3 regions of the Paenibacillus vortex V453 genome follow, and region 3 is predicted to be linked to each of the others. Evidence: riboswitches for the same ligand, from Rfam matches in the RefSeq annotation. Region 3 holds a riboswitch; each other region holds the start of a gene.
The links. A riboswitch is a leader RNA that binds a small molecule or an ion and turns the genes downstream of it on or off. The one in region 3 is predicted to bind cobalamin.
Positions count from the first base shown of each region.

Region 1: it holds a riboswitch for cobalamin, as region 3 does, so the genes downstream of both, PVOR_RS24835 (ABC transporter substrate-binding protein) here and metE (5-methyltetrahydropteroyltriglutamate--homocysteine S-methyltransferase) in region 3, are expected to answer to the same signal.
Region 2: it holds a riboswitch for cobalamin, as region 3 does, so the genes downstream of both, PVOR_RS05070 (ribonucleoside-diphosphate reductase subunit alpha) here and metE (5-methyltetrahydropteroyltriglutamate--homocysteine S-methyltransferase) in region 3, are expected to answer to the same signal.

Region 1 is NZ_ADHJ01000045.1:39,693-50,393, reverse strand. It holds gene PVOR_RS24880 (TioE family transcriptional regulator) at 1-67, shown strand, start outside; gene PVOR_RS24875 (Cof-type HAD-IIB family hydrolase) at 206-1,012, opposite strand; gene PVOR_RS24870 (DMT family transporter) at 1,049-1,951, opposite strand; gene PVOR_RS24865 (metal-dependent hydrolase) at 2,236-2,946, shown strand; gene PVOR_RS24860 (lipoate--protein ligase) at 3,065-4,069, opposite strand; gene cobD (threonine-phosphate decarboxylase CobD) at 4,245-5,360, shown strand; gene PVOR_RS24850 (adenosylcobinamide amidohydrolase) at 5,449-6,183, shown strand; gene cbiB (adenosylcobinamide-phosphate synthase CbiB) at 6,180-7,157, shown strand; gene PVOR_RS24840 (histidine phosphatase family protein) at 7,148-7,888, shown strand; cobalamin riboswitch at 8,041-8,245, shown strand; gene PVOR_RS24835 (ABC transporter substrate-binding protein) at 8,495-9,502, shown strand; partial or broken gene PVOR_RS24830 (FecCD family ABC transporter permease) at 9,499-10,546, shown strand; gene PVOR_RS24825 (ABC transporter ATP-binding protein) at 10,543-10,701, shown strand, end outside.
Region 2 is NZ_ADHJ01000010.1:48,948-59,648, forward strand. It holds gene PVOR_RS05060 (MFS transporter) at 1-612, shown strand, start outside; gene PVOR_RS05065 (ribonucleotide-diphosphate reductase subunit beta) at 941-1,972, opposite strand; gene PVOR_RS05070 (ribonucleoside-diphosphate reductase subunit alpha) at 2,784-5,117, opposite strand; cobalamin riboswitch at 5,307-5,539, opposite strand; gene PVOR_RS05075 (MTH1187 family thiamine-binding protein) at 5,897-6,202, shown strand; tRNA gene PVOR_RS05080 (tRNA-Thr) at 6,310-6,381, shown strand; gene PVOR_RS30545 (hypothetical protein) at 6,388-6,648, shown strand; gene PVOR_RS05090 (N-acetylmuramoyl-L-alanine amidase) at 6,629-7,360, shown strand; gene PVOR_RS05095 (hypothetical protein) at 7,589-7,921, opposite strand; gene PVOR_RS05100 (ABC transporter ATP-binding protein) at 8,268-10,013, shown strand; gene PVOR_RS05105 (ABC transporter ATP-binding protein) at 10,010-10,701, shown strand, end outside.
Region 3 is NZ_ADHJ01000025.1:364,151-374,851, reverse strand. It holds gene mglC (galactose/methyl galactoside ABC transporter permease MglC) at 1-695, shown strand, start outside; gene PVOR_RS16615 (Gfo/Idh/MocA family protein) at 765-1,838, shown strand; gene PVOR_RS16610 (sugar phosphate isomerase/epimerase family protein) at 1,842-2,687, shown strand; gene PVOR_RS16605 (response regulator transcription factor) at 2,832-3,524, shown strand; gene PVOR_RS16600 (sensor histidine kinase) at 3,521-4,645, shown strand; gene metE (5-methyltetrahydropteroyltriglutamate--homocysteine S-methyltransferase) at 4,728-7,025, opposite strand; cobalamin riboswitch at 7,172-7,375, opposite strand; gene PVOR_RS16590 (glycoside hydrolase family 88 protein) at 7,460-8,665, opposite strand; gene PVOR_RS16585 (tautomerase family protein) at 8,927-9,109, shown strand; gene PVOR_RS16580 (ABC transporter permease) at 9,116-10,075, shown strand; gene PVOR_RS16575 (carbohydrate ABC transporter permease) at 10,094-10,701, shown strand, end outside.

The sequences.
Region 1 (10,701 bases), on a different contig from region 3:
GCTGCTGAAATACAACGAAGCATCACTCCTGAAGCCGATTCTTACATTTGATACGGACCGAAAATGATACAGCGGAACGTGCTGCAAGCTTGCTATGCTCCAAGCGAATGTAATTAACCGCGTACAAAGGACTATATATCAACAAGTACAAGCCCCCATGGATCACCATGGAGGCTTATTACCGTATGTTTATTTTTTTCGTATGTTAACCGTTATTCAGCACGAATTTATCAATGACATGTTTCACGCCGTCCTCGTTGTTGCCAAGCGTAACGTAATCCGCAATCGCCTTAAGCGGCTCGATGGCATTGCCCATCGCGACGCCAAGTCCGGCTGCTTCCAGCATTTCGTGATCATTCCAGGAATCGCCGACAGCGATGGTTTCCTTCAGATCACAGCCAAAATGATCGGCCAGGAAGGTGAGGGCGTGTCCTTTGGTTCCTTCCTTATGCATGAACTCCAGAAAGTGCGGCTTGGATTTGGTAATATGCATTTCATCGCCAAGCAGCTCGCGGAACACAGGAATCAGCTCATCCAGATAGTCAGGATCGTCGATGATGAGCATTTTTGGAGTCGGCTTCTGAACCATGGTCATAAAATCAGGCTCAATATAATATGGCGTACGATTCAGGGCACAGTAATCAATAAGCTTCTGATTCTCTTCACGGGCATAGAGCTTGTCATCAATGTAGGTTTGCAGATGAAGATTGTGCTCCACACAGTATTCAAACAGCTTCACGGCAGCATCAATGGGAACGAAGCGTTCGTAGAGAACCTTCTCATCGAGCAGATTTTTAATCAAGGCACCTTGGTAGGTGATAATGGGAACGTTGAGTCCGGTCTGACGGGCAATGGCCTGGGCTGACGCATAGGCACGTCCGGTAGCCAGTGTCACAACGACACCGTGGGCGACCGCTTGCTCCAGCGCCTGCTGGACACCGGGGGTTACTTCCTTATCGTCATTGATCAGGGTATCGTCAATGTCGATGGCCATCAATTTGTAAGTTGTCATGGTTATCTCTCCTTTGAATCTATCTCTGTCTTATCTCTATTGTACCTTCTGTGGCGCAGACTTCAATTCCGCAATCATCATTCCTGCCAAAATACATAAACAACCGATGCCTCCGATGATTGTAAGCCGCTCCCCGGCAAACAGGATTCCGGTTAGCGCAGCGAATACGGGCTCAGTTGCGTAGATGATGGCTACACGGGAAGGCGTTGTATATTTTTGACAGACGGTTTGAATCCAGAAGGCGAAGGCGCTGGTGGGTCCGATGGATACAGCCAGTGCCCACAGGACGTTCGGCTGGGTCAACTTCTCCACGAGGTCGGACGTATTCCCGACATGTTCAGTCACCACGGAAGCGATCAAGCTGCATATTCCGACAACAGCCATCTGAAGCGCAGCCAGGAGCAAAGAAGGATAACGCCCGGCATAAATGCCCGTGTAGCCGATATGAAGCGCAAAACCAATGGCACATACCAGCACCAGCAAGTCCCCTTGATTCAGACGTATTCCCGATCCGGTGAAGGTCAGCAGATACAGGCCTGCTGCCGCAAGCAAGGCGCTGATCCAAGTGAATTTGGAGATGGCATGCTTTAATAAGGCGTAGGATATGAAGGGTACCAGCACAACGGACAAACCTGTGATAAATCCTGTATTGGATGTGGTCGTGTACAGCAGGCCGGCGGTTTGAAACGCATAGCCTATAAATAAAAAAAGACCCAGCAGACAAGCATGAACAAGCATTTTTCCGGAAATTTGCTTCCACTGGCTCCGATAAAACACCGTAATGATGAATGCCAGAAGCAAGACCGCTCCCAGAAAACGGACAGAATTAAAAGCCATCGGCGGGAGCACGCGTACCGCATGCTGGACGATGAGAAAGGTAGATCCCCACATCATAGCCACCACGAGCAGGCTGAGATCGGCGATTCGTGCGCGTTTCACTTATGTAGTCATCCTTTCCGAAAATGAGAAACTCCAACTCCTGATGAGAGTCCGTACAGTTGTCCCCGGCAGAAATCCGGGGCAAGTGATCAAATTGTATCCCATATCAGAGGATAGGACAACCATTTTTAACCCTAGCAAAAGTGGAAGGGCTAGACAAAAAGAGGATGATTTTGCTATACTTATGAACCGAACGTATATTCTCATGACCCTGGGCTTATCGGACGAAAGACCGGCATCTATCCCATAGTCAACACAGAGCTTTAGAAAGGAAGATTGTCATCATGATGGGGAGAGCTCATTTGATTATTAGCACAGGGGTTACTTTATCCGTAATGGGCATGAGCGGGGTGCCTGTCACATTGCCTGCTGCGGCTGTGGCCCTGGTTAGCGCTCTGCTTCCCGACATTGACGAACCCAACTCCCTGCTGGTCCGCAAAGCCATTCCTTCAGGCATGCTGAGGATACTTCAGCTCGCCATGATTGGCGCCGCTATATTCGTTGCATTCTATGGCAAGGAGTATGCGCCATGGAACATCGCCCTGGCCGGACTGATCGGGGTCGTGTCATACCTGCCAAGCCGGACGCTGCGTCATATCGTGATGTTTCTGATCGGTCTTGGACTGATATCCTTCGGGCAAAGCTTCAGCCCATGGAACACGATTGCAGGCAGCGTGCTGATTGCAGGTTCATTGGTGACCCATCGCGGGTTAACCCATACCGTCTATGCTGCCGTTGGATGGACAGGTCTGCTCTATTTTGCATCGCAGGGCAAGATCGGCGGGGAAAGCCTATGGTTTGCCGGAGGTCTGTCCTATTCCATTCATTTGCTTGCAGATGCCTTGACCAACCGCGGCATCCGGCCGCTGCCGCCGTTCAAATGGAGAATTAAATTTAAAATTATGAGCACGGGAAGCAAGTGGGGGCGTACAGTAGAGAATGTATGCATACTGTTGACGCTTATCCTGGTGTGGTATGTGTTTATGGCCTCGTGATGAATAGCTGTTATTATCGACGAAAAAAGCCTCGCACCTTTATGTGTTTTTTACCACACGGGGTGCGAGGCTTATTTAAATTTGGGCCGGAATCCAGTGACAGGATGCCTCAGACCTTCTATTCCTCAAGAAAGATGAGGCTGATCAGATCATCAAACTCCAGGTTGCCAAAATAGTGTTTGACGTTGATGTCTGACAGTGCGGTGCGAACGGCATGCTCTTCGTAACGTTTGCCGCGGAGCAGGTTTTCGATGTCAGCGACATCGCCTACACCGAAGAAGTCGCCGTAAATTTTAATCTCTCCAATATGTCCTTCACGGATATCCATGCGGATATCGATAATGCCCACTGGGAATTTCTTGGCATGCTTCACGTTGCTCTCAGGGGACAGTCCGTAGTTCCAATCCCAGTTCCGGTAACGCTCCTTCGAGATTTGGTTGATGATTTCCCAGTCCTTCTCCTGAAGCACATACTGCGGCACTTGGTCAGGCTCCATGCCAAAAATCGAGCGGAGCAGTTCAGCGCGGAACTGTTCAATGGTCATGTCGGTGCCGAGCAGCTCCTTGATGTTTGCAACGCGGCTGCGGACGGACTTGGTGCTCTTGGATTTGAATTTTTCCGGATTGGCATTCAGCGATGCCTGTACGTCATCCAGGTTCAGATCAAACATGAGTGTGCCGTGGCTGAACATGCGTCCCCGCGTCGAGAACTGGGCGTTCCCTGAAATTTTCTTCTCGCCGACCTGGAGGTCATTTCGGCCGCTGAGCTCAGCGGGCACGCCCATCTTTTGCAGGAAGTCGATGACCGGCTGGGTGAACTTCAGGAAGTTGTGGAAGGACTGCCCGTCATCCTTTGTAATAAAGCTGAAATTCAGGTTTCCGAGATCATGGTATACTGCGCCGCCGCCGGACAGCCGGCGTACAATCTGAATGTTGTTGTCACGAACGTATTCCTGGTTGATCTCTTCAATCGTATTCTGATGCTTTCCGTATGATGATGGAAGGCTTATTAATATAAAAGAGAAGGTACGCTCTCGTCCATCGACAAGTGCTTCAAGACATATTACTTCAATCGCTAGGTTAATGGATGGATCATGGATCCCCTGATTATCGATAAATAGCATAGTATCCTCCGTCGTCACAATTCAAAATGTGGTGCCACAAAGACTATTGTAAACCAATTTTAAGGCAGAGACAAAGCATTCCATGTTGACGAGTCAAGGAATGTAGCGACATAATGGTGGCATTACATAACGGCAGGGCTTGCAAGCGCTGTGGAATGGAACTGGAGGAGCCCGTATGAGTGATAAAAGACAACCCTTGATCGAGGTATACGGACATGGCGGGGATGTGGAGACAGCTGCTTCGACGTTTGGACAGCCGATTTCGGCTTTTCTGGATTACAGCGCCAACATTAACCCGCTTGGACCGCCTCAAGGGGTCATAACAGCATTGCAAGAAGGACTGGGCGCAGTTATTCGTTACCCGGATCCCGGGCATCGCAGCTTCAAGGGAATGCTCGCTGAGGAATTGCGCACCGATGCCCAGCGAATTCTTGTCGGCAATGGGGCGGCAGAATGCATGGCATTGCTGCTGATGGGCCTTCAGCCGCGAACGGTTGGAGTGGTCGATCCCTGTTTTTCCGAATATCGGGAGCTGTCTGTCAAGTTCGGATCGGATATCCGATCCGTTTGCGGTCGCCCGGAACGGGACTGGCGTGCGGACAAGGCGGATATTGTGGCGCTGCTTGCCCGCACGGATTTAGTATTCTTGGGGCAGCCCAACAATCCGAACGGGGTTCAATACAGCCTCGAGGATATCCGCGATATGGCGTCTGCTGCAGAGCAAGAAGGGACTTGGCTGGTGCTGGATGAGGCCTTTATTGATTTCATTCCGCTGGAAGACAGGCAGACCTTGATGCCAGAGCTCCATCAATATCCTCGGACGGTAATCGTAAGATCGATGACCAAGTTCTATGCGATTCCGGGTCTGCGGCTCGGGTATACTGCTGCGCATCCCGATGTCATACAGGCGATGGCTGGCAAGCAGGTCACATGGAGTGTCAATGGGCTGGCATTGCTTGCAGGAGAAGTGTGTTTAGGGAGCGGAAGGGATTATGAACAGAATACGCTGCAGCTGATTCACGAAGAGCGTGTCAAGCTGATGCAGGGACTGCAAGCGCTGGGGCTCGATGTTACGCCAGGGGAAGCCAATTTTCTGCTGATGGAGCTTCCTCAGCATATGGACGCAGAAAGTTTTCAACGGGAAATGGGCAGACGCGGCGTGCTTGTCCGCAGCTGCGCCATGTACCCGGGTCTGGGTGAGCGCCATATCCGGCTAGCCGTTAAAGATGCCCAGTCCAACGACAGGATGCTTGCCATGGCGGCGGAGGTTCTTTTGAAATCTTCTGGATGACGTGCCTTAGGGATTGTCAGAACGGCAGATACATGGGCAGCGCACTTGGTGGGGAGTTAACAAGATCATGGAGCAGGGGGAGAGAAACGTGGCCGTACCTTTTCTAACAAGCAAGAGTCACCTTTACCGTTCGAAAGCGTGGCTGGGAACGACAGTGTCCCTGGAAGCGGAGCAGGATTACCCGCATATTCGGATATCGCTGCCGGATCAGGCCGTTTCCTTGAGCAGTGCCATATATGGCGGCGGATTTGGGCGTGTGGATCATCTGGTGAACCGCTATGTGGACAGGCATTACGATTGCAGTGATCCCGTAAACGATATGTTTAGCTTTATCGAGGAACACGGGTATCCGGCTGGCTCTACGGCGGGATTGATGACAGCGGTAAAACTGAAATATGCATCCATATGGGAAGAGCGTGGGGAACAAGCCTCCATTCTATGCTGCGCCACCGCTGGTGTGGGCAATGCTGCGCGTGCAGGATCAAGCCGTACGACCTTTGCCGCTTATCAGCCGGGCACGATTAATATCATGCTGTTGATCGACGGGATGATGACGCCTGCTTGTATGGTGAATGCCGTCCTGACGGCAACGGAAGCGAAGGCCGCAGCACTTCATGATCTGGGCGTGAAGGATCATGAAACGGGAGCCATCGCGACCGGAACGACAACCGATGCCATCGTCTTGGGGGTTAGCGGAAATCCCGCTTACGGCGTGAATCATCATTATGCCGGAACTGCAACCGATATGGGCGGTATGATTGGCCAACTCGTTTACCGCAGTGTTACGGAGAGCATTGTCTCTGAGAGAGAGGACCGGATATGACTGCCATATGGGTCATCTGGGCAGCCGTGCTGCTGGACTTGCTGATCGGGGATCCGAGATGGCTGCCCCATCCTGTCATCGGCATGGGGAAGGTCATTCGCCGGGTGGAAGGATGGATACGCCATCGGGCGACTACGGCTCAAGGCCTGAAGCGTGCGGGCATTCTGCTGCCGGTGATTGTGGCCGGCGGCTCCTTTGTGCTGACATGGCTTCTGCTGCTGTTATGTGCGGCGATTCATCCTTGGCTTGCCTGGGGAGCGGAGGTCGTGCTCATAGCCACTACGATTGCTGTAAAAGGGCTGCGTGATGCCGGACTGGAAGTATACAGCCATCTTTGTTCCGGGAATCTCGCCAAAGCGAGATACTCCCTTAGCATGGTGGTCGGCAGAGACACCGACCATCTGGATGAGCCGGAGGTTGTACGCGGAACGGTGGAGACGGTGGCGGAAAATATCGTGGATGCGGTGATCGCCCCGCTGTTGTTTGCCCTGATCGGCGGAGCGCCGCTTGCAATGGCCTACCGTGCGGTGAATACACTCGATTCCATGGTCGGTTATAAAAACGAGAAATACGAGTCCCTAGGCTGGGCTTCCGCCCGTTTGGACGATATCGCCAATTGGATACCAGCGCGCCTGACCGCAGGCCTGTTAACCGTGGTGGCTGCGATGTTCTCATTGCAGTGGAAGCAAGCGATTGCGATGGTCAAAAGAGATGCGCGGAAGCATCCAAGCCCGAACAGCGGCTTCCCGGAATCCGCGGTTGCCGGCGCCTTGGGCATTCGCCTGGGAGGCGAGAATTCCTATCAAGGCGTGATCTCGTTCCGGGCTTACATGGGCGATCCCGAACGTGCGCTTCATGCAGAGCATATTCGGGTGACAACCCGGCTTCTGCTGGGCGTATCCATTCTGTTCACGGTACTCGGCACAGCGGTGCTGGGGCTGATTACAGCAGCCGGAGGTGCGTTATGGCTGTAAGACTGAACCTGCATCTTGTTCGTCATGGCCGTACGCAGTGGAATGAGGAACGCCGTTACCTGGGTCACGAGGATCAGGGGGCTCTGATGGAAGGGCTGGAACAGCTGCTTCCGCTGCGGGAGGAGTTTCGCTCCAGGCATGTTGCCAAGGTCTATTGCAGTGATCTCCTTCGTTGTAGACAAACACTGAACTGCATCCTGTCGGATTTACATATGCCCGGCATTATAAATGAGGTCGAGCTTGGCAGCGTTATTCCCGGTGTCTGTTATGACAGGAAGCTGCGGGAGCTTGATTTTGGCGATTGGGAAGGAAAAACCTACGAGGATTTGAAGGAAAATGCGGCTTATCGGCGCTGGATCGACAACCCGGGAACGGTTACGCCGCCGAGCGGGGAGAGTTGGCCATCTTTTTGTTCCCGAATTGAGGTTTTTCTGGCCGAAATGTATCAGGATATGAAGGGGTTATTGTCGATGCAGGAAGGCCCCGCTATTCTCTTGGAGTCAGAGTCAGAGTCAGAGTCAGAATCAGCGGGCCACGATACCGAGACTCAGCCGGGGGTGCTCGATATGGACGTGCTTGTAGTCACCCACGGGGGCGTCATCCGGCAGATTGCAGCGGCAACCCTCCCGGATACAGAATTCTGGGCTACGTCGGTATCGCCGGGCGAGGTGCTCCAGCTGCAGTTGGCCTGGGACGGAGCACGCTGGCGAGGCGTACGGGTAAACGAATAAATGAAATCGTACGATTTTGGTGCGGAATGAACGATAACGGGAAAAACCAATATCGTTAAACCCTTGAAACGAGCGAAACTTCCAGTTGTAAGGCGATGGTTTATCGCCTATAATCTTGTGCAGAGAAACCATGCTTGGCCTATCATAAATAAATTCATATTGTTTGCGAGGGTCCCGGACAGAAGAGGTTATTCATGTCTTCTGCCGGGTTAATAGGGAAGCCGGTGCAAGTCCGGCACGGTCCCGCCACTGTGAAGCAGGGACTTCTCCACATGCCACTGAGCGTCAGCGCTTGGGAAGGCGGGGAAGTCGTTACAGCCTGTAAGTCAGGAGACCTGCCCTTAGCGAATGAATGACGGTCCTTCGAGGAGAGGATTACGTTTTGCAGTCCCGTGCGGACGGCAGTTTAAGGCGCTATCTGTGAACGGTTATCCAGGTGTCCTTATGTTAAAACGTAATCCCTGAGTCCTTATTTACGAGGAATCAGGGATTTTTGCTTCTTTGGAGTATGACGATTGACGTTTTTCTTCCTGCTCAGGGGATCGGTTGAAGGAATTTAGACGTACAGCGCCAGGTTCTCAATTATGTTTAGGGGGATTTGAAGAGATGAAAGCAATAAACAAAACATGGTCCGTACTTCTAGTAGCCATACTGATGGCTCTGGCCTTGATCGGCTGTGGCGGGGAAGAAGGGGCACCGAAAGAAACCACGCCGCAAGCTGCACAGGAGCAAGGGCAGACCAACGAAGCGCCAGCCGACTCCGGTGAGGAGCTTAAGACCACGTATCCATTAACGGTTAAGGATTCAACCGGGGTTGAAATGACGTTTGATAAAGCGCCGGCTAAGATTGCATCCTTGACTCCGTCCGAGACGGAAAAGCTGTTTGCTCTGGGTCTGGATGAGGAAATCGTAGGCGTATCGGATAATGACGATTATCCGGAAGCTGCGAAATCCAAGCCCAAATTGGGCGGATTCCAAGTGAATAAAGAGGCTATTATTGCAGCTGATGCCGATGTGGTGTTTGCCGCTTCGATGAATGCACAGAATGCCGAGAAACTGCGTGAGCTTGGCGTAACCCTGTTTGTCAATGATCCGAAAACCATCGATGCCGTGATGGAGAACATTGAGCTGATCGGACAAATTACCGATCGTCAAGCTGATGCCAAAGCGGTCGTAGATCAGATGAAGCAGGAACTGGCATCCGTTACGGAAGCTGTGAAATCCGTGAAGGATGAAGACAAGAAGAAGGTGTACGTCGAGTTCTCCCCGGGATGGACTGTAGGCAAAGGCGAATTTATGGATGAGATCATCACTGCAGCCGGCGGTGTTAATGCAGCTGGCGATACGGAAGGCTGGTTCGAAATCAGCGAAGAAAAGATTATCGCTGCGAACCCGGATGTCATTCTGTACACGGACGATGTGGTTGATGAAGCGACCAAAAAAACACTGGATCAACTCATTAAAGAGCGCGGAGGCTGGGATCAGATCGAAGCCATCAAGAACGATCAGGTCATTGCCGTAGATGCCAACCTGCTGAGCCGTCCGGGTCCCCGCGTTACGCAAGGACTAATTGAAGTGGCGAAGGCTGTTTACCCGGAACTGATGAATCCATGAGTAAAAAACTTGCAGGATTCGGTGCGGCCGGCGTTATCCTATTGCTGCTAACCTTGGTTGTCAGTCTCGGAATCGGATCCGTTCACGCAACCTGTGAGAGAGATTGGGGCGATGCTGCTGCACCGGCTGCCGGGGATCGGCGATTCCATCCTCCCGAGCTGGGAAGCTTCATCCGAACAAATTCTGATGAAGGTGAGGTTACCGCGGATTTTGCTGGGGATGCTTGTTGGAGCTTCCCTGGCGGTAGCCGGGGCTGCCTTTCAGGGCGTATTGCGTAATCCGCTGGCGGATCCGTTCACGCTCGGTGTATCCTCGGGTGCTGCGCTTGGCGCAGCATCCCTGATTTTTTTCGGGATGGAATACTCCTTTGCTGGAGGTTACACCCTGCCGCTTGTAGCATTTCTGACCGGAGCAGGCACATTGTGGGTTGTGCTGCTGTTGGCAAGGGATCAAGGAAAGCTGCCGATTCACGGACTGATCCTGTCCGGGGTGGTCATGCAGTCGTTTCTGGGCGCTGTGGTTTCGTTTCTGACGGTGATGTCCAAAGATACGGTAAACCAAATCCTGTACTGGACGATGGGGAGCCTGAGCATGCGCGGATGGTCGTATACGGCCATCCTTTTCCCGTATTTTATCGTGGGATTCGCGTATTTATGGAGCCGGTCGCGAGCGCTTAATATTTTGTCGCTTGGGGAACGGCAGGCCGCTCATATGGGATTGAATGTGGATCGCCTGAAGACAAGCGTACTGATCGTAGCTACCCTGCTTGCCGCCGCTGCCGTATCGGTCTCCGGCGTCATTGGCTTCGTGGGGCTTGTGGTTCCGCATATGATACGCCTTATCACAGGCTCCGATTACCGTACCATTGTCCCTTTGTCGGCTCTGGGCGGTGCGATTTTTATGGTCTGGTGTGATACGGCTGCACGTTCCGTGCTGGCTCCAACGGAAATACCGCTCGGGGTGGTCACTGCATTCATAGGCGCTCCTTTCTTTGCGTACCTGCTGTACCGGAACAAAAAACGGCGTAGGGAGGGGTTAGCATGATTAGAGCCCAGGGTCTTGGCAAGGCATATGGCCAGGTGCCGATACTTGCAGGTGTAGATCTGCACATAACGGAAGGTGAATGGTGGGGAATCATCGGTCCGAATGGAAGCGGCAAATCCACCCTGATGCAGCTGTTATCCGGTGTGGAGAGTCCT
Region 2 (10,701 bases), on a different contig from region 3:
GTTGTAGGAATACAAGTAATAAAAGAACAAAAATTTGTAAAACTTGTCCTACTTGCAGCTCTATCAGGGGGAATAATCATTGGATCATTTAATTTGATGTTAGAGCAATTTGTATCCAATGTCTATGAAACAAAGCATTATGGTATCAGTTTACTCTATATATCTGAAGGTATTATCTCAGTATTGGTAGGCTACTGGTTAGCTAATAACAAGTTCTTGTTTAAGAACCCTTATAAATATGGTTATGTATATATATTGATGGGGCTGACCTGGACGCTCTTTGGTTTTACAGAGCAGCTCTATCAAGGTGCGATTAGTTTAATGTTATTCGCTTTTGTAGGTGCATTTATCGTACCTTTTGAACGACAAATAATGCAAACTGACGTGCCTGCTCATTTACGAGGCAGATTGTTTGGCCTTTGGAACACTTGTAGTTTAGCTTCTATACAAGTGGGGGCGTTTCTAACTGGAGTCTTTATATACTATTTTGGAATTCGATCTGTACCTATACTGACCAGTGTGTTAGAAGTTGGCCTAGGAATATTCTTTATATTCTATGTGAAAAAACACATTGTTGTCGGAGCGGCAAAACAGATTAATACAACCCATTAGAATATAAAGTTTTCTAATGGAATTTAGAAAATATCCATAAATTGAATATTATTTGAGTGAGCGAATTTCTTTATTAAGCGAGAAAGCGATTCCCCCCTTAGAAAATCACATCATACTTTCGGAGACAATGACTCCGAGGTTTGTTCGTTTTTTGGGGACCTGCCTAAAGGCAGAGACTCAATATCAGTACACAATGGCTTCATCGTCCCTACGTCAATCTTCCAGCATTCCCAAAGAGAAAAAGCGCTCCTAGTGCTATATTAGCCTAGAAGCGCTTTATAAACTCATTGCAAAGCTTGCGGGTGTCCCAAGGACTTTGAAGACTCTGTTACAGATCGTCAAAACCGTTGTCGTCGCCAACCTTGCCGTAGTTACGGGATTTGGCTTCGAAGAAATCGGTTTTGGTTGCGTTCAGAGCTTCATCCGAGAAAGGCTTGATCCATGGCATGCAGTTGACGTCTACGCCTTGGTAAGCTTTTTCCAGACCCATCATCGTAATACGACGGTTTGCGATGTACTTGATGTAGTCGCCCAACTCGTTCAGATCGATGCCGCGTACATTGCTGAGCGTGTAGTGTGCCCAGTTGGTCTCGAGCTCAACAGCACGGTCGATGGTGCGGTACAGGTAGTCGATGTTCTCTTGGGAGTTCAGCTCTGGGAAATCCTTGAGCAGCTGTTTGAATACTTCGGCGAAGAAGTAGCAGTGCTGGTTCTCGTCACGCTGAATGTAAGAGATCATCTGGCTGGTTGCCATCATCTTCTGGTCGCGAGCCAGGTTGTAGAAGAAGGCAAACGTGCTATAGAAGAAGATACCTTCCAGGATCAGGTCGGCCACCATAGCTTCAAAGAAGGTTTGCGGCGACGGATTATCGCGGAAGTTCTGATAAATATCTGAAATGAACTGATTGCGCTCCAGCAGAACCGGATCATGCTTCCAGTATTCGAAGATTTCCTTCTGCTCTTGATCCGAAACGATGGAAGAGAGCACGTAGGAATAGGATTGATTGTGAACGACCTCTTGCTGACCGATGATGGCCGAGATGGCTTCGAGTGACGAGTCGGTAAAATAACGCTTCACATCGCTGACAAACATCGTCTGCATGGAATCCAGCACAGCCAGCAGGGAGATGTTGATTTTGAAGGTGCGCTGTTCCTCTGAGTCCAGTGTAGGGAACTGCTGCGCATCCTTGGACATCGGGATTTCGTCCGCGATCCAGTGGTTCAGCAGCAGCACCTTGTATAGTTTATACATATGAGGCATCCGAATGTCGTTCCAGTTCAAGATCCCGGAGCACTCACCTTCAATTACACGGGTGGAGCGGTTGGGTGCTTCGGTGTTAAATATCTTTTGCATTTGCATGCCAATTCTCTCTCCTTGCATATCATAGTAGGGCGGGTTGAGGGACGGGTATCCACTCTCCAGCCGCTGTAGTCCGCCCTTTGCTTGAATGTATTTAATGGTATCAAAGGGCTCTCAAAGGCGGACGTAAAATCTTCCGCTTGGATACCCTTACCCTTGTAGTCTTGTATTAGAAAGTATATTCAATCCCGCTTACAGCCGTTCGATGCTTGTAGCACCCTCATGCGAAGCGACTCCCAAAGGGAGAGCGATCCCAGCAGGAAGTAACTCAATAAACGCACGAAGCAGCTCTTATGCCATGCACAACATGAGAAGCGACTCCCAAAGGGAGAGCGATCCCAGCAGGAAGTAACTCAATAAACGCACGAAGCAGCTCTTACTCTCTGCACAACATGAGAAGCGACTCCCAAAGGGAGAGCGGTCCACGCAGGAAGTAACTCAATAAACGCACGAAGCAGCTCTTATTCCATGCACAACATGAGAAGCGACTCCCAAAGGGAGAGCGGTCCACGCAGGAAGTAACTCAATAAACGCACGAAGCAGCCTTAGTCCCTGCACAAGATGAGAAGCGACTCCCAAAGGGAGAGCGGTCCACGCAGGAAGTAACTCAATAAACGCACGAGTAACGCCATAGTCCCCGCACTACATTCCAGCGTTCCCGAAGGGAGAAAGCGCTCCTAGCCACCAAAGTAACATAGAAGCGCCTCATTCATTCCCTGCACACCTTGCGGGTGTCCAGAGGGCAGAGCCCTTGGGGCCCTCCCTTGGAAGGGAGGGTTTGGGCGGGTTCGAAATAGTTTACATTAAACTCTTAGCTTGCGCACGACTCACACTCTTCAATCGTCAACGCACGGCTGCGCACATAATACGTGGACTTGATGCCGGCTTTCCATGCATGCAGGTGCAGCTCCAGGAATTCCGAAGCCCGGATATCAGGGCGAACATACAGGTTAAAGCTTTGCGCCTGGTCAACGTGACGTTGACGCGCAGCCGCCATTTTGATGGACCAATGCTGGTCGATCAGGAAAGCGGTCTTGTAGTACCAGATTGTTTTTTCAGACAGATCCGGAGCCGGGTTAGCCACTTTGTAGGTGGTTTTTTCTTCATAAGACAGAAGTTCGTACAATGGATCGATGCTCGCTGTGGAACCGGCGATAATCGATGTGGAGCCGTTCGGTGCGATGGCAAACAGCCAAGCGTTACGGACACCATTGGCTTGTACTTCCTGTTGCAGCTCACGCCACTGTTCGGTGGTTACGAATTTGCCTTCATGCTCGCCGTCGGTGTAACCGCGGAACGTGAAGTACTCGCCGCTCTCCCAGTCGGAGCCTTTGAATTTCGGATAGTGGCCTTTTTCCTTGGCCAGCTCCATGCTGGATTTCACGAGCAGGTAATTGATGTGTTCATACAGGTTGTCATTATAGGCAACGGCTTCGTCGGACTCCCAGCGGATACCTTCCAGCGCCAGCAAGTGATGCAGACCGAAGGTTCCAAGACCGACCGCACGGTATTGGCTGTTGGTATATTGGGCTTGCAGAACTTCAATATTGTTGATGTCGATAACGTTATCCAGCATACGAACCTGGATAGGAACGAGACGCTCCAGCACACCGGCCGGTACAGCGCGAGCCAAGTGGATGGAATTCAGGTTGCAGACAACGAAATCGCCAGGGATTTTGGAAATAACAATCCGGGTTTGACCATCCTTTGTTACCAGCTCTTCTTGCTCGACAACGGTTGGAGATTGGTTCTGCATGATCTCGGTGCACAGGTTGGATGAGTAAATCATGCCATGTGCAGAGTTCGGGTTCGCACGGTTTACCGTGTCGCGGTAGAACATGTACGGTGTACCCGTTTCAAGCTGGGATTTCATCACGCGTTTCATAATGTCGATCGCTTGTACCGTAATACGCGGCAGCTGCGGGTTCGCCACGGCTTCTGCATATTTTTGACGGAACTCGCCATCGCCTTGAGCTTGATCATAGAAGTCTTCCAGGCCAAGCGGACGGCCGTTCTCGTCTTTCCAGCCCATGATCTTCTTCACTTCATGCGGACAGAACAGGCTCCACTCCTCACGGGCCTCTACAGCCTCCATAAACAGGTCAGGCAGACAGATGCCATGGAACACGTCATGGGCTCTCATACGCTCGTCACCGTTGTTCAGCTTCAGATCCAGGAAGGACAGAATATCTTTGTGGAACACATCCAGATAAACCGCGATGGCTCCTTTACGAGTTCCCAATTGGTCAACACTCACGGCGGTGTTGTTCAATTGGCGAATCCAAGGGATAACGCCGGAGCTGGTGTTCTTGTGACCGCGGATATCCGAGCCGCGTGCACGGACTTTACCGAGGTACACGCCAATGCCGCCGCCCATTTTGCTGAGACGGGCAATATCGGTGTTGGAATCGAAGATGCCTTCCAGAGAGTCGTCAACGGTATCAATGAAGCAGCTGGAGAGCTGGCCTGCTACTTTTTTGCCTGCATTGGACATGGTCGGTGTGGCAGCTGTCATGTATAGGTTGCTCATCGCCCAGTAGGCTTCTTTTACAAGGTCAATACGTTTGTCGGCTGGCTCGTTGTGCATGAGGAACATTGCGATTACCATGTAGCGTTCTTGCGGAAGTTCCATGACACGACCGTCAAAGTCGGTTGCCAAATAACGCTCAGCCAGTGTCAAAAGACCAATGTAATCAAACAGCAAATCGCGGCTTGGATCGATGCATTCGCCGAGCTCTTCGATTTGCTCCTTGGTGTAGCTGGTCAGAAGATCCTCGCGATAGATGCCCTTCTGTACAAGCTCTGTGATGAGCGGGTAGAAGGCACCGTAAGGCTCTTCCGGGTAGGCTTTGTATCGGCGGTTGGTGGCCGCTTTTTTATATAAAGAGGTCAGAAACGAACGCGCAGCTGCAAACTTCCAATTCGGCTCTTCTTTTGTCACAAGCTCAAGCGCGGACATCGTGAAGGCGCTGCTGATTTCTTCGCCGGTGACTTGCTCACCGCGCAGTTTAGCATTTACGCCGCGAAGCAGGCGCTCTTTATCAAGCATGTCCAATCCTTTCAGATTGCGGTCGGCATAGACAGAGAGGCGTATTTCATCAAAGGCGAGCTGACGGTTGTTCGGTTTAACTACGAGCTGGGGCATGAATAATTCCTCGCTTTCTTAGGGGGAAATATGAAAAAGGACATCAAAAAAACATTTTCTAAAACCCGCAGGCTTGAAAATGTCCGTGCGCTGTGATTCGTGAATGACGTTTGACATAAGCCCTTGAAGGGGCATGATGTTATGTACAGACGCAAGTTTAACGAACACTTACCTAATGTCCCGTAGGTTGGTGTTGGCTGCGTACAGGCAGGTCTCCTGACTCGGACTTTGACAAATCGGAGCCTTCCCCAAGACCTTGATGAGGTCCGCCAGAAGAATATTCCATGATTTGGTTCGGCCTGGATAGGATAAATAGCCGAGAGCCCTTACAGTGGCGGGACCGTGATGGATTTACACCATGCTTCCCTATTAAGCCGGACCGCCTTATAGGTTGTTCCGGCACCTATACACACTATATTTGGTTGTTGTTTATCTAATTTAACCCAATATATTGTGTTTGTAAACCATATTCTTAAAATTGAACGCAAAAAGAATTATAGCAAACGAGCGGTCATTGTGCCAGCTAAGAAACTGTCAAAAGGCCATAACATTTCCTGGATTGTGACCGAATGCGACCTTTTCTGCACACATACCACGTATATTATCGTTTTGACAAAATACGATAGTTGCGTACTGGATCTGTGGTGGAAGGAGCAGACTATTTTTTATTGTGAATAGCGAGTTAGGGGCTTTGATATGAGTGATCAGAATTGATATGATATCTGTGTCTGGAGATTGAAGAGTTCTATATATGAGATGTTGCGAGGGAGGTTTTGGTATTGGCTATAGCGGAAGTGACGGTGATTCCGATTGGAACAGCAACAACGAGCTTAAGCTCTTATGTGGCCGAGATGCAGCGTATATTGAAACAACAGGACGGGATTACATATGAGCTGACTTCGATGAGCACCATCATAGAGGGCGAGCTGAATATGATCTGGCGAGCGATTGAAGCTCTGCATGAGGCGCCATTTCTATCTGGAGCCCAGCGCGTATCGACTTCGGTCAAGATTGATGACCGCAGGGATCAAGTCTCCTCCAGCAAGCAAAAGATTCAATCGGTGCAGGAAAAATTAGGCGGATAATCTTGCTTATTGCAAGGGATGTTCCGGCTAGGCTGGGACTTGTATTTTGCTGCTAAAGTATTATAATAATTTTGCTGTTCGTGGAGGCTTGTTTTCGAACCACATATGCTGGTGTAGCTCAGGGGTAGAGCAACGCACTCGTAATGCGTAGGTCGGGGGTTCAATTCCCTTCACCAGCATGTTCATTGCAAGGAGATCATATCCTGATTTCTGGCTGGAATGATATAAAAATGGCGCCGCAAGGCGTGCTTTTTGTGCCCCTGGGTGATCCGGGGGCTATTCTTGTTAAGGAGAGAGCGCCCTATCATTCGGCATTTTATATCATATATTACATAGTAAGCGATTCATATTATTCGAGTTTGTTCGTGGCCTTCGCTGTCGAAAAGATGAAACGGGCTGCGGCTCGGAAAGATGAGGTGAAGGGAGATGAAGAAGGTATTTATTGATCCAGGCCACGGTGGAAAAGATACCGGAGCGGCTGCTCATGGTCTGTTGGAAAAGGACATCGTGCTAGCGGTGTCCCTGAGCGTGAAAAACCGGCTGGAGGCCGAGTACAATGGCGTGCAGGTGCTGCTCTCCAGATCTGCGGATGTTTTTCCTACGCTAATGGAGCGGACCGAGGCGGCTAACAAGGCTGGGGTAGATATCCTGGTTTCCGTCCACTGTAATGCAGGAGGAGGAGCCGGTGGCTTCGAATCCTATAAGTACACGCATACGTCGGCTGCAACAGCCTCTTTGCAAAATGTGCTTCATACCGAGATCATGACGGCCTTAAAGCCTTTTAACGTAATCGACAGGGGGCAGAAGGCAAAGAACCTGCACATGGTCCGTGAATCGAACATGCCTGCGGTACTGACAGAAAATTTGTTTGTTGATGTTGCCGCGGATGCAGCCAAGCTTAAGAGAGAGGATGTCGTGGGTGCCCTCATCGATGGTCATGTTGCCGGCATTGCAAAATATCTCGGGTTGCAAAAGAAGGAGGCGGCTGGTGAGGTGAGTGATAAGGTGAATGTTATTGTAAACGGCAAACCAATTCAGGATGGCAAGCTGATTAACGGGGTGACCTATGTACCGCTTCGGGCGACTGCCGAGGCACTGGGTGCAACCGTGGGATGGGACAATAAAACAAAGACAGCAACGATAACAAAGGAGACATAACCCATAACCCATGAGCCAATCGTCCAGCCACATTTTAGTTCCCCTTAATTAAAATTTAATCTCCCATTAAGATTCGCAGCATATAATAAAAGCACCCCTTAAAAAATATATCAGAAGCCCCTCTAACTTCGGTTAGAGGGGCTTCTTTGGTCTTCTGCTCTTTCGATCCTCTGCTCTTTCGATCCTCAACTAGACCTTAGTGTGGACCTGATATTCTGCCAACATTATTTAGAATCCCAGCCATTTCGTGATATAGGCGGATACGGCTAATTCCTGAAAATCCTTCCAGCTTCGAAATGGGGTATGTTCAACGATAAACGGGTTAATCGTACTTCCTTGTATGAATATGTCAAAATCTTCATCCGTGCTTCCCTCGTAACCAGCAGCTTTCAGCAAGTGATCTATGGAAGAAAACTTGGTATGCCGTTGAATAAATGATTCCGAGAACAGTTCTTCCACGGGCACCTCTTGTTTCATATCTGAGAGCTTTGAGGCATTTTCTCGAATTTCCAATAGCTTCTCTTCATCCAGTCCGTCTAATCCACTGATCCCAGTATTCATTATGCCCACCTCCAAAAAGTTGCACGTCACTCTATTATACATATACGAGTATGCTGAATTATGGGATTCGATTTTTTTTGAAGCGGGTCTTGACTTGGAAGATTTATATAGGAATAAAAAAATAAATGAGCTTTCTTCATAGTCATGTCCAACCGGGAAATTTCGCGTGGCTGCGACATTTATGTATCATGCATTCCTGAATAAACGCACATCCCATTATAATTATTCTTTACCTAGGAATGGCTGTGGTTTTCATGTAGACTGGTAATGATTTACTGCCAACATGCCTTGTTTTTTTGGGTGATGGAGGTTTGTACATACTTGCTTGCATATGGGGGTGGGCACTGTGCCCAAAAAAGAAAAGGTTTCTATGTCGTGGCTGCTGCGATATTTGAAGCCGGTCAAAGGACGACTGCTGCTTCTGCTTATTATGCTGTTGACGTCGACAGGCTTGCAGCTGCTGAATCCGCAGATTATTAAACGGTTTATCGATACGGCAGCTGGTGGCGGTGTTCTGGCCAGCCTGATTCAGCTGGCGGGATTATTCCTGGTTGTGGCTGTCATTAACCAGCTGATTACGGTGGCTGTCAGTTATCTGGGTAACGATATTTCGTGGCGTGCAACGAACCGGCTGCGTGGCGATCTTTTGAAGCATTGCCTGCGTCTGGATATGCGGTTTCATAACGTCAAGACGCCAGGCGAAATGATTGAGCGAGTCGATGGTGATGTTACCAGCATCTCGAATTTTTTTGCGATGTTTATCGTGCAGGTCATCGGCAGTTTTGTGCTGTTGGCCGGGATATTGGGGTTCATGTTCACGGTGAGTCTGCCTATCGCCATCGTCATGTCGGTCTTCACGCTGCTGTCGATTCTGTTTATGGTGTTCATCCGGAACATGGGCGTTAATTCATCCAAAAGCGAACGGGAAGCCAGTGCTTCGCTGTTCGGCTTGATTGAAGAGCGTATCGCAGGCATTGAGGACGTTCAGGCGAACGGCAATGTACCGTACGTAATGAATCGGTTTCACCGCTTGATGCGCAGTGTATTCCTGAAAGGGAGAAAAGCCTGGATGCTGCGGGTCATTCCCTGGAATACCACGGTTGTTCTGTTTGCCCTTGCCGTTACCGCTGTGCTGTTACTGGGGGTCCGTTATTATCTGATTGGCGAGATTACGCTGGGAACCCTGTTCCTGATCTATCAATATACACAGATGCTGAACGACCCGATTGAGATGCTGGGCGATCAGGTGCAAGAGTTTCAAAAGGCAAAATCCGGCATGCTCCGCTCCAGGGAACTCCTGTCCAACAAGAGCGAGATTGTGGACGGAGAGCAAGAAGAGCTTCCCGAGGGTGCGCTCGGATTGGAGTTTGAGGGAGTTAACTTCAGCTACAACGAAGATAAACCGGTGCTGCAAGACATTAATTTTACCGTTAAGCCGGGTGAACGTCTTGGCATTATCGGGCGCACCGGAAGCGGGAAGTCAAGCCTAAGCCGAATTCTGCTGCGCCTGTACAACATCGACAGCGGGGTAATCCGCGTGGGAGGTACCGATATTACGAAGCTGAAGCTGCCTGCGCTGTACCGCCGGGTCGGTATGGTAACGCAGGACGTGCAGCTGTTTGATGGGTCGCTGCGCGACAACCTGACGTTGTTTGATAAGGGTGTATCCGACGCGTTCATTCTGGAAACGACGGAGCGTCTTGGACTTCGTCAGTGGATCGATGCACAGCCGGAGGGCCTGGAAACGCATCTGACAACAGGCGGATCCTCGCTGTCTGCCGGGGAAGCACAGCTGTTCGCTTTAACCCGGGTATTCCTGACGCAGCCGAGCCTGGTGATTCTGGATGAACCCTCTTCACGCCTGGATGCCGCAACGGAAACGATGCTGCAGGTAGCTGTGGATCAGCTGATGAGCCGTTGTACGGGCATCATTATTGCGCATCGTCTGGCCACGCTGGAGCAGGTGGATAAAATTATGGTGCTGGGTGACGGAAGGATTCTGGAATTCGGCTCACGGGAAGAACTTGCACAAGATCCGGCTTCACATTATGCCAGACTGCTGATTACGGGCAGAGAGGAGGAGCTTGCATGACGATTACCGGATTTATCGGGCGTTTGTTTCGCTACCGGCCATCTTTATTTATCGTGAACGGAATTCTATGGTGTATCTTTCATTCACTGCCTTTGTTAATTGGGCTTGGCATGCAGTGGTTCTTTGATCGGGCAACGGCGAACTCTACGGATTACGTGTGGCTTGCCATGCCGCTCATCTTCATTGCGGTTGTCAGGTTCTCCCGCGTAGGCACATTCTTCGCCGCGTTCTACGCCTGGGTAACGTATATCTATCACATTCAGGCTATTCTGCGAACCAATATGCTGGCAGGCATCATGCGCTGGCCAGGACGAAATCTGCCAGCATCGCCGGGGGAGGCGATGAGCCGCTTCCGCGATGACGTGGATGAGGTTGTAGAGTATGCGGAGTCGTGGGTGGACTTCTGGGGACGACTCGTGTTCGCGATTGTCTCCGTTGCAGTCATGGCAAGCATCAACTGGAAGATCATGCTGGTAGCCGTCCTGCCACTCGTGGTGGTGACACTGCTGAACAATCTCTCCGGTAACCGGGCTCGCCGCTACGGGCTGAAGAACCGTGAAGCGACGGGGCGGATTACGAGTTTCATCGCAGAAACCTTTGGTGCCGTTCAAGCTTTGAAGCTGGGACAGGCCGAAGATCATGTTCATGAGCGCTTCACGAAGCTGAATGAAGACCGCCGTCAGGCAGC
Region 3 (10,701 bases):
TTCTTATCGGCATCTTGGCGGGGCTTATCGTTGGTTTAATTAACGGTTTCATTGTAGCCAAGCTGCATGTGCCGCCATTTATTGCGACACTCGGCACGATGGTCGGCATTTACGGCATCAATTCCATCTATTTTGATATGGAGCCGAACCAATCCCAGCCGATTGGCGGTTTAAGGCCCGATTTTACCGTGTGGGGAAGTGGATACATCGATTTCGGTGGTGGATACTCTCTTCCGTACATCGTTATTATTGCCGTGTTTGTGGCTTTTGTCTGCTGGGTTATATTCAATAAAACCCGGCTCGGCAAAAATATGTATGCCATTGGCGGCAACGTTCAGGCTGCGCATGTATCCGGCATTAACGTAGCCCGAAATCTCATAGCGATCTACGCCATCTCCGGGGCGCTGTATGGAATTGCCGGCGTGCTGGAGGCTGCCAGAACCGGGGGTGCGACCAACAACTATGGCAATATGTATGAGCTGGATGCCATTGCCGCGTGTGTGGTAGGCGGCGTATCCACTGCCGGGGGTATCGGCACGGTTCCGGGCGTGATGGCTGGCGTGCTTATCTTCGGTGTCATCAATTACGGCTTGACCTTTATCGGTGTGAGTCCTTATTGGCAATTGATTATCAAAGGACTTATTATTGTAGCAGCGGTTGCCTTTGACATTCGAAAGTATATGGCAAAAAAATAAAGGAAAATGCAGCCGCTGGAGTATATCCCGCGGCTTTTTTAATAATCATCAACTACAGGAGGTGCTGTCATGATTACGGATCAGAAGCGACTGAATATCGGTGTGCTGGGCTGCGGTCCCATATCGCAGTACGGGCATTTTGAAGCTTGCAGAAGAGCGCGCAACGCAAGGCTGTACGCCATATGTGATGTGGCTGAGGATTTGCTCAGGAGGATGGCCGAAATCCATCAGCCTGCGCAGACCTTCAACGACTATGACAAGATGCTGGCCGATCCGGATGTAGACGCGGTCATCATTGGCATCGCAGACCAGTTTCATGTTGAAGCTGCACTTAAAGCCATCGAAGCAGGCAAGCATGTTTTGGTTGAGAAGCCTCTCGGTGTCACCGTAGAGGAGTGTGAGGAATTGCTGCGTAGAGCCGAGCATTCCGGGTCTGTGGTACAAGTCGGCAACATGAAACGATTTGATCCGGGAATCGCTTACGCCAAGCAGTTCATGGATCAAGAGATGGGTGAACTGCTGGCTGTGAAAGCATGGTATTGCGATTCCACCTACCGTTACACGGTCACGGAGAACGTGCAGCCGATGGTGCAGCTGAGTCCGAACGCATTGAGACCGGAAGGCAATCCGAAGCTCGATAAACTGCGATACTTCATGCTCACCCATGGCAGCCATCTGGTTGATACGGCGCGCTTTTTAGGAGGAGAGATGGTCAGTGTTACGGCTTGGAACACGCAGAAATTCGATGCATATAACTGGTTTGTCACGGTTCAGTATGCCTCGGGTGCTATCGGACATCTGGATTTAACGGTTGCCGTGCGGATGGACTGGCATGAAGGCTTTCAAATATACGGCGAACACGGAAGCATTCTCGGCAAAACCTACAATCCGTGGCTCTTTAAGTCAAGCGATGTTGAGGTGTTCTCGGCACGTGACGGCTGTTATCACAGACCGCTTGGCGAAGACGCGCATTTTTTCAAGCTTCAGGTTGAGGGCTTTGCAGATACGATTCTGGACCAAGCACCCATGAAGGGGGCCAATCTGGAGGATGGCGTTGCCGCCATGCGGGCGATGGCGGCGATTGCAAGATCTGTGGAGAGCAAGGAGACGGTGAGGCTGGCTGATGTAACGGGAGGTGTATGAGGCATGAGGCTTGGCATCTTCTCCAAGACGTTTCACCGACCGACATTGGATGGGAATTTGGATGCAGTCATGGCAAGTGGACTCGATATCATACAGTTCAATCTGTCATGCGCTGGTCTCCCGTCTCTGCCGGATGCAGTGGATATGGAGATGGCGGTCCATATAAGGGAAGCGTGTGAGAAGCGGCATCTTCAAATGGCTGCAGTCTCCGGTACCTTTAACATGATTCACCCGGATCGGCAGAAACTGCGGAACGGTGTTCGCCGGTTTCGTCATTTGGCCGCGATGTGCCATGCCATGGGAACATCGGTCATCACCTTGTGCACAGGCACAAGGGACCCGGTCAATATGTGGAGAACGCATCCGGATAACGATACGCCGGAAGCATGGAATGATCTGCTCCTGACGGTGCGGGAGGTTGTGAATATCGCGGAGGAATTCCAGCTTGACCTCGCTATTGAACCTGAGCGGGCCAATGTGGTTAGCGATGCCGTCAGATGCAGGCAGCTGCTGGATACCATCGCTTCAGCCCGATTAAAGGTCGTGCTGGATGCGGCGAATTTGTTCAGGCCGGAGGAGGAGAAGCCTTTGGCCGATGTTCTGGAACAAGCATTGTCGCTGCTCGGCGAACAGGTCATTATCGCGCACGCGAAGGATTATTCGACCGCTGACGGGCTGAAATATGTGGCTGCCGGAACCGGTGAGCTGGACTACGGAGCTTACTTGAGGCTGCTGCAAGATTATCATTTCAAGGGACCGCTTATTCTTCATGGATTGTCAGAGAATGAGGTGCCGAAGAGTGCTCACTACCTGAGGACCCGAATGGCTGCAGTTCAAAGAAACGGATGAGGGGATTGTTACAGTAGCCAGGCCCATGGTATTCATGGTCTTTTTTGGCGTGTCCTCACTAGATCTTCACAAGTTTCAGTTATCATGAATTTTTATGTTAAAGTGGACGTGTACTGAGAAAGCACTCGATAAGGAGAAACAACCATGAAGACCATATTAGTCGTGGACGATGAGCCGAATATTAGAGAAGTTCTTGCTTCTTATCTGCTTAAAGAACATTATCTGACACTGGAAGCGGCAAACGGTTCCGAAGCATTGGGATACATGCGTAAGCAGGCTGTGGATCTTGTTATATTGGATCTGATGCTGCCGGATATGGAGGGTGAGCGGGTATGCCAGGAAATTCGAACGTTCAGCTCAGTGCCGATTATGATGTTGACGGCAAAAGTGACCCAAAGCAGCAGGATTGGCGGGTTTGCGGCCGGTGCGGATGACTATATTGTAAAACCTTTTGACCCCCGCGAGGTGATGGCAAGAATCAAAGCCGTCTTAAGACGGGGGGATGACAGCAAGCTGCTTGCAGATGTAATTGTATATCACCAGGGGCGGCTTGTGATCAATTCGTTGAAGCACGAGGTAACCTGTGATGGACAGGTCATAAATTTGACGCCCAGCGAATATAAACTGCTGCTCTTGCTGGCCAAGTATCCACAGCGGAATTTCTCGCGCGAAGAGCTGGTCGATCGGGTATTAGGCTGCGATTTTATTGGGGATATCCGCATTATTGATCAGCATATCAAGAATTTGCGGCAGAAGATTGAGCCCGATTCAAGACAGCCCCAATATATCATCACCGTCTACGGATTCGGCTACCGCTTTGGAGGTGAGGTGTCTTGAAGCAGCGCCTGGATCTAAGGCTTGCCGCCATTATCATCAGCATCACCGCAGGGATTCTGATCGTGTTTACCGTCACCAATATTGTGACCAACCATTATCATATAGCCATGTACCAGCAGCAGTCGAATGGGCATCACGGAATGGACGAGCTGAACGAACATCTGGAGCAGGCGCAGATGCAATCCATTATTTTGACATGCTTGCTGTCGATAGCGGTGGCCTCCATCATAGGTATTTATGTGGCTAGAAGGATATCGGCTCCCCTAATCCAGATGAAGCAAGCAGCTGAGATGATGACGCAAGGGAAATTGGATATCAGGGTGGATACCCGAGGAGATGATGAAATCGCGGGACTCGGTTCTTCGCTGAATGAGCTGGCTGTACAGCTGCAGAAGCAGGAGCAGCTTCGGAGAAACATGACGCAGGATATTGCCCATGAGCTGCGAACGCCGTTAACTACCTTGAAGAGTCATACCCGTGCGCTGGAGGACGGCATATGGGAGCCGACAGCCGATCGCTTTCGAACCTGCCTGGAAGAGATTGACCGATTGATTGATCTGGTTACTGAGCTTGAAGATCTGCATGATATGGAATCACCCGAGTTTCAGTTATCCCGATCGGAACAGGATCTGGCCAAGATTATAGAGAGAGCTGTGACCGTGGTAAGGGCCGCGTACAATGAAAAACAAGTGGATCTGCGATACGTGCATCAACCCGGCGATTTGCCGATAATCGCTAAAGTAGATACGGACCGGATGCTTCAAATCTTAATCAACGTGCTCAGTAACGCACTGTACCACACACCGGCAAGCGGGAGGGTCCTGACTGATCTAGTGGACGAAGGGAATACGGTTCAGATTCGTATTGAGGATTCAGGCCAAGGCATTCCAGCTTCCGATCTGCCGTATATATTCGAAAGGCTTTATCGGGGAGATAAATCAAGGAACCGGTTAAACGGTGGAAGCGGAATGGGACTTGCCATCGTCAAGCAGCTTGTTGCAGCTCACGGCGGAGATGTATGGGCTGAAAGCGGGAAAGAGCAAGCAGGTGGAAGCTGCTTCTATATTCGGATACCCAAGGAAATTCCCGTCGATTCCAGCAGACAACAACAGGAAGTATAGAAGCAGGGGTCATCTATATAAAAAAAACAGCAAGCGCTCTGCTTTAAGCAAGAGCGCTTGCCTGTTTTCTTACTTCAACCCTTTAAGATTGATTAACGGACAATACCTCTCGATATTGGGAAGCTGCTGCAACCATGTTGCGCAGGGCAGCTACGGTTTCATCGCGCCCGCGCGTTTTCAATCCGCAGTCGGGGTTGATCCAGAACAGTTCGGGATCCAGTACGGACAACGCACGCTTAATCATCTGGGTCATCTCATCGACTTCCGGAACGCGCGGGCTGTGAATATCGTAAACGCCAAGGCCGATGCCATGATCATACGTATGCTCCTCGAAGCTCCCGATCAGCTCGCCGTGACTTCGTGAAGTCTCGATGGATATCACGTCGGCATCCAGGGCGCGAATGGAATCGATAATGTCATGGAATTCGCAATAGCACATATGGGTATGAATTTGGGTTGTATCCTTCACGGATGAGGTGGACAGACGGAATGCCTTCACTGACCAATCCAGATATGCCTGCCAATCTTCACGCTTAAGCGGCAATCCTTCACGAAGCGCCGGCTCGTCAACCTGGATCATCTCGATGCCTGCTTGCTCCAGTGCGTTAACCTCAAGTCGGAGAGCCAGGGCGATCTGATAAGCGACCAATTCTCTTGATATGTCGTCGCGAACGAAGGACCAGTTCAGGATCGTGATCGGTCCGGTTAACATCCCCTTGACGGGTTTCGAGGTCAGGCTCTGTGCATATACGGTTTCCTTCACGGTCATCGGGTTTACGAACTCAACGTCTCCATAGATGACGGGAGGTTTGACGCAGCGCGATCCGTAGGACTGAACCCAGCCGTTAGCTGTAAAGGAAAACCCATCCAATTTTTCTCCGAAAAATTCCACCATATCAGTCCGTTCAAACTCCCCGTGAACGAGAATATCCAGGCCGATGTCTTCTTGAATCTCAATCCAGGCGCGAGTTTGCTCGGCGAGGAAGGTTTCATACTGCTCGGCAGACCATTCGCCGCTTCTCCAGTTCTTCCGGGCCTGCCGAACTTCGGTCGACTGCGGGAAACTTCCGATGGTTGTGGTAGGGAGGAGCGGGAGATTCCATTTCTTCTGCTGGGCTTTGCGCCGCTCTTCAAACGACAGCGCTCGAGTCGGATTCAATCCGACAACCTTGGACGTTTCTTTCTGTACCTGTTCGTTATTCCGCAGCGATGATTGATTCATGGCGGCTACGGCCTGGTTATGCTCTTTCAGCTGCTCGGAAACGGACTCAATCCCATTATTGAGCGCGCTAGTGAGCAGCGTCAATTCGTCCAGCTTCTCATTGGCAAAAGATAACGCCTGGCGAAGTACGGGGTCCAGCTTATCCTCATAAGCTGTGGATACGGGAACATGGAGCAGGCTGCAGCTCGGCTGTATCACATATTGAGAAGGCTTCACCTTTTGGGAGAGGGTGTCCAGCAATTCCAGCTTGGCATCGAGATCTGAACGCCAGATGTTACGACCGTCGATAAGACCAACCCCCAGTACCTTATCCTCAGGAAACCCGTGCTTGAGAAGCTGTTCGGTATTACCATCCAGGCCGTGTACGAAATCAAGCCCGATGCCTTGCACAGGCAAGGAGATGATCTCTACATAATGGCTGACCGAATCGAAGTAGGTTTGGAGCATGATCCGGATCGCCGGAGCCGCTGCATGAAGTTTTTTGTATACGGATGATACAAGCGCCAATTCATCTTTGGCTAATGAAGTAACCAGAATCGGTTCGTCGAACTGCACCCACTGAACACCTTCATGCTCCAGCTCCTTCAGGATTACCGCATACAAATCCGTGAACTGGTCCAGCAAGGACTCGAATTGATCCGGGGTGTAGCCTTTAGACAGCTTAAGGAAGGTATAGGGACCGACAAGAACAGGTTTACCTTCGATACCTAGCGAGGATTTGGCTTCACGGTAAGCTTCTAGCGGCTTGTTGACCGTAAGATGTGGTTTGGCATCCTGAAGTTCCGGTACAATGTAGTGATAGTTCGTGTTAAACCATTTGGTCATCTCGCACGCAGCAGCACCTTGACTGCCGCGAGCCATGGCAAAGTAGACACTCAGCGGTACAGGATCACCATCGTACTTGAAACGCTGTGGCACCAAGCCAAACATCACCGACATGTCGAGCATATGGTCGTACATTGTAAAATCATGAATCGGAATAAGGTCGATGCCTTTCTCCTGTTGAATGCGTAAACGGTCCAACCGAATGTCGTCCAACTTGGATAGAAGTTCGTGTTCCTCAAGCTTGCCGCTCCAGAAGGATTCCAATGCTTTTTTCCATTCGCGATTTGCTCCGATTCTCGGATAGCCGAGATTGCTGCTTTGAACATTTGCCATCAATATCTTCGCCTCCACCAACATATTTAAATGACTGAATAAAAAAAGACGCCTTTACCCCGATCATAATATCAAGGGTAAAGACGCCTCCGTTGTGTACATACGGATGCTGCGATCTTTAACACCTCCCTATCTCCCGTAGGTAAGCAGTGTTGTCAGAATAGGCAGGTCTCCTGGCTCCAGAATCAAGGTCTGCCATGGCCTTCCCGATCAAAAGCTGATCAGTGGCATCATCCGATGGCAAACTCCTCTGTTACAGTGGCGGGACCGCGTTGGTGTTGCACCAAACTTCCCTTTTAAGCTGAAATTGAAGAGGCTTCAACATCAGCACCTATTCCCATTAATTAAATTTGATTGCTGAGTATCAAGGTACAATAAATTCCATAATTATGCAACCTATTTAAATGGAGGTTGTCTTACGCAAAAAAACCGGATCAGAAGATCCGGTTTTTCCACCCCATTAACTTGGCAGCGGCCTCAACATAATAGTAATCGCCATAGATCAGGGAGACGTTGATATTTTGGTCACCAGGCCAATGGCCTGTTGCCTCTTTCAGTATGCCTTCATAATTCGGATCATCCCATTCAGCGTAACGAGTCGTCAAGGAGTCGATGATGCGTAAGGCACTTCTGCGGTACACCGCGCTTTCGGTTTGCGGTACCTGATCTGCGAGCTCAAGCAAACCCGAAGCAGCGCAGGATGCCGCTGACGTATCTCGGGGTTCTGCCGCAATGAAGAGAGATTCAGCTGATTGATGGGTTGCTGCTGTTGCGGGTGTTTCCAGCTTCTCGGGTTCCGCACGAAAATCCCAGAGCGGTATGGAATCCTCCTCAAGGGACGCGACAAAGAAATGCGCCACGCGTTTCGCGGCGTCCAGATATCGGATATCACCGGTATACCGGTACGTGTTGGCCATGCCATGCAAGGCCCAGGCAGCGCCCCGGCTCCAGGCGGATTCGGGTCCCAGTCCTTGTCCTCCGAGCGCTTCCATGAATTCCCCGGTGAACGGATCAAACCGACAAATGTGCCTAACGGAGCCGTCCGGTCTTATAAAATGCTCCACTACCGTATTGGCCTGCTCTCTGGCAATATGCGCATATCTCGGATCACCTGTCTCCTCGGAGGCCCAGAACAGGAGGGAGAGGTTCATGGTGGAGTCAATGATGGACCAGCCTTCATTCCCGTGATTCCAGGAGGTAGGTTTCACCTGATTCCAGGCACGTATAAACCGTCCCGCAGGATTGTATCTTCCAGCCAGCAGGGTAGCGGCCAACACCCCTCTGCGCCTGGCATCCTGATCCCCGGTCAGCTTATATTTGATTACGGCCGTCGGCAGAAACTGAAAGCCTACATCATGATGAAAGTTGCTCTCTGCAATAATGGCCTGCTCAAGTCTCATGTCCCATTCCCAAGCCCATTCCTTATACTGCGGCTGCTTGGTCATATCATACATAATCCACAGCATCCCCGGCCAAAAACCGGAGGTCCACCAATCGATCCGGGTGGAATCATAGATCCCGTTCTTGGTTGCATGGGGAACCTTGTCTGCCAGCTGCTCCGCCATGCGTGATAGTTTGGCCTCGAGTCGTTCCCATAATAACGAATAGGATGCGATCGCTTCCTGCTGTTGTCCGTTCATCGTAACCCTCCCAGAACTTATGGTATAGATCGGCTGATGTCTCGTTTCTGCTGAGACCTATTGTTCCATAGAAAGGCGATAAATTCTATACGCGGAGCAGAAGAACTATTGAAATAACAAGCCGATCCTAAAAAAACACAAGCTTTTCGAAGCACCTAAAAAAAACACAAGGGAAGCGATCAACTTCCATTGCTGCCCGTACCTGAAAACTTATAGGATAAGGATATTCATCACATCCATTTCATAAGGAGGCGAAAGCCGTTGCCGCAAATTACGATTAAAATGTATGAGGGACGCTCGGATGAGCAGAAGAGCGAAATCATTGATGTTTTTACAAGAGAGTTGTCCCGTATTATTGATCGTGAACCCGAATTCATCAGCATCCAGTTTGACGAAATTCCGATAGATGATCATGCACCGGCCAATTTGAGAAACAAGAGGTGAGCACAGATGGCCGAACCAACAAAAGCAGTAAGCAAGGCGCTGCCGGGAAAATATACCAAGCGCAAAAACATATTAGGCTTCATGTGGAAATACAGGGCACTGTATTTCATATCCCTACCAGGTCTTCTGTTCTTCGGATTGTTCAAGTATGTTCCGCTTATGGGCTCTGTCATCGCATTTCAGAATTATAATCTGTTTGCCGGCGTGACCCAAAGTCCATGGGTGGGTCTCGAGCACTTTGAACGAATGTTCCAGCATTACGATTTCTTGAAAATATTACGCAATACGCTTCTACTGGGCACGTACGACATTTTGTTTGCTTTTACAGCGCCTATTGTTCTGGCATTACTCCTTAATGAGGTTCGCCAAGTCGTTTACAAGAAGATTGTGCAGACCATTTTCTATGCGCCGCACTTTTTATCATGGGTCATTGTAAGCGGTATCTTTGTTGGCATTCTGTCTCCATCATCCGGGATCGTGAATGTGATGCTGGGCTGGTTCGGCATGGAGCCGATCTATTTTCTTGGAGAGGATTCCTATATTCGTTCTGTGCTGGTGGGCTCCGGATTATGGAGGGACGTCGGATGGGGGACCATCATCTATCTTGCGGCGCTTGCAGGTATCAACCCGGATCTCTACGAAGCCTCCGATATTGACGGAGCGGGCAGATGGCGTCAGACCCTCAGCATTACGCTGCCGGCATTGCTTCCTGTTATTACGATCCTGTTCCTGCTCAAGATTGGGGATTTCATGGATTATGGATTTGAACGCGTCTTTGTATTTCAGAACCCGCTTAACATTCAATCCAGCGAGATTCTGGATACGTACATTTATAAGGCTGGCCTGCAGCAGCTTCAGTACAGCTATGCAACAGCCATCGGGGTGTTCAAATCCGTTGTCGGCTTGTTCCTGATCTCGATAGCAAACACCATCAGCAAGAAAGCGACCGGCGAGTCGCTGTATTAGAGGGGAGTGACATCCAACGTGAAATATGACAGTGCAGGCAGAAAAATGTTTCTTGTATGCAACTATATTATCCTTACCTTTCTTGCACTCACCATGCTGTTCCCTTTTCTCAACGTGATCGCTCAGTCGTTCAGCAGCCCAGGTGCTATCGACCGGGGAGAGGTCATGTTCTGGCCGGTGGAGTTTACGTTCGCTTACTACCAGCATGTATTCAATGACGTCTCCATTTGGAGAGCTTTTGGAATCAGCGTTTATATTACAGTGTTCGGGACCTTCATTAATCTGGCTGCTACTGCCTCACTGGCGTATCCACTGTCCAGACCCGAGTATGTAGGCAGAAAAACGATCATGATCATCATCCTGATGACGATGATTTTCACGGCGCCGCTGATTCCGCAATTTATTCTGATGCGTGAGCTGAATCTGGTGAACACGCTCTGGTCGTTGATGCTGCCAACAGCAATCAGTGCATTCAATCTGTTTGTGCTTCGAACCTTCTTCACCCAGATTCCGAATGAACTGATTGACTCGTCCCGTATTGACGGATGCAGCGAGGTCCGCACATTATGGAGCATCGTGCTTCCGCTGTCGAAGCCGGCATTGGCGACGGTAGGCATATTCTACTC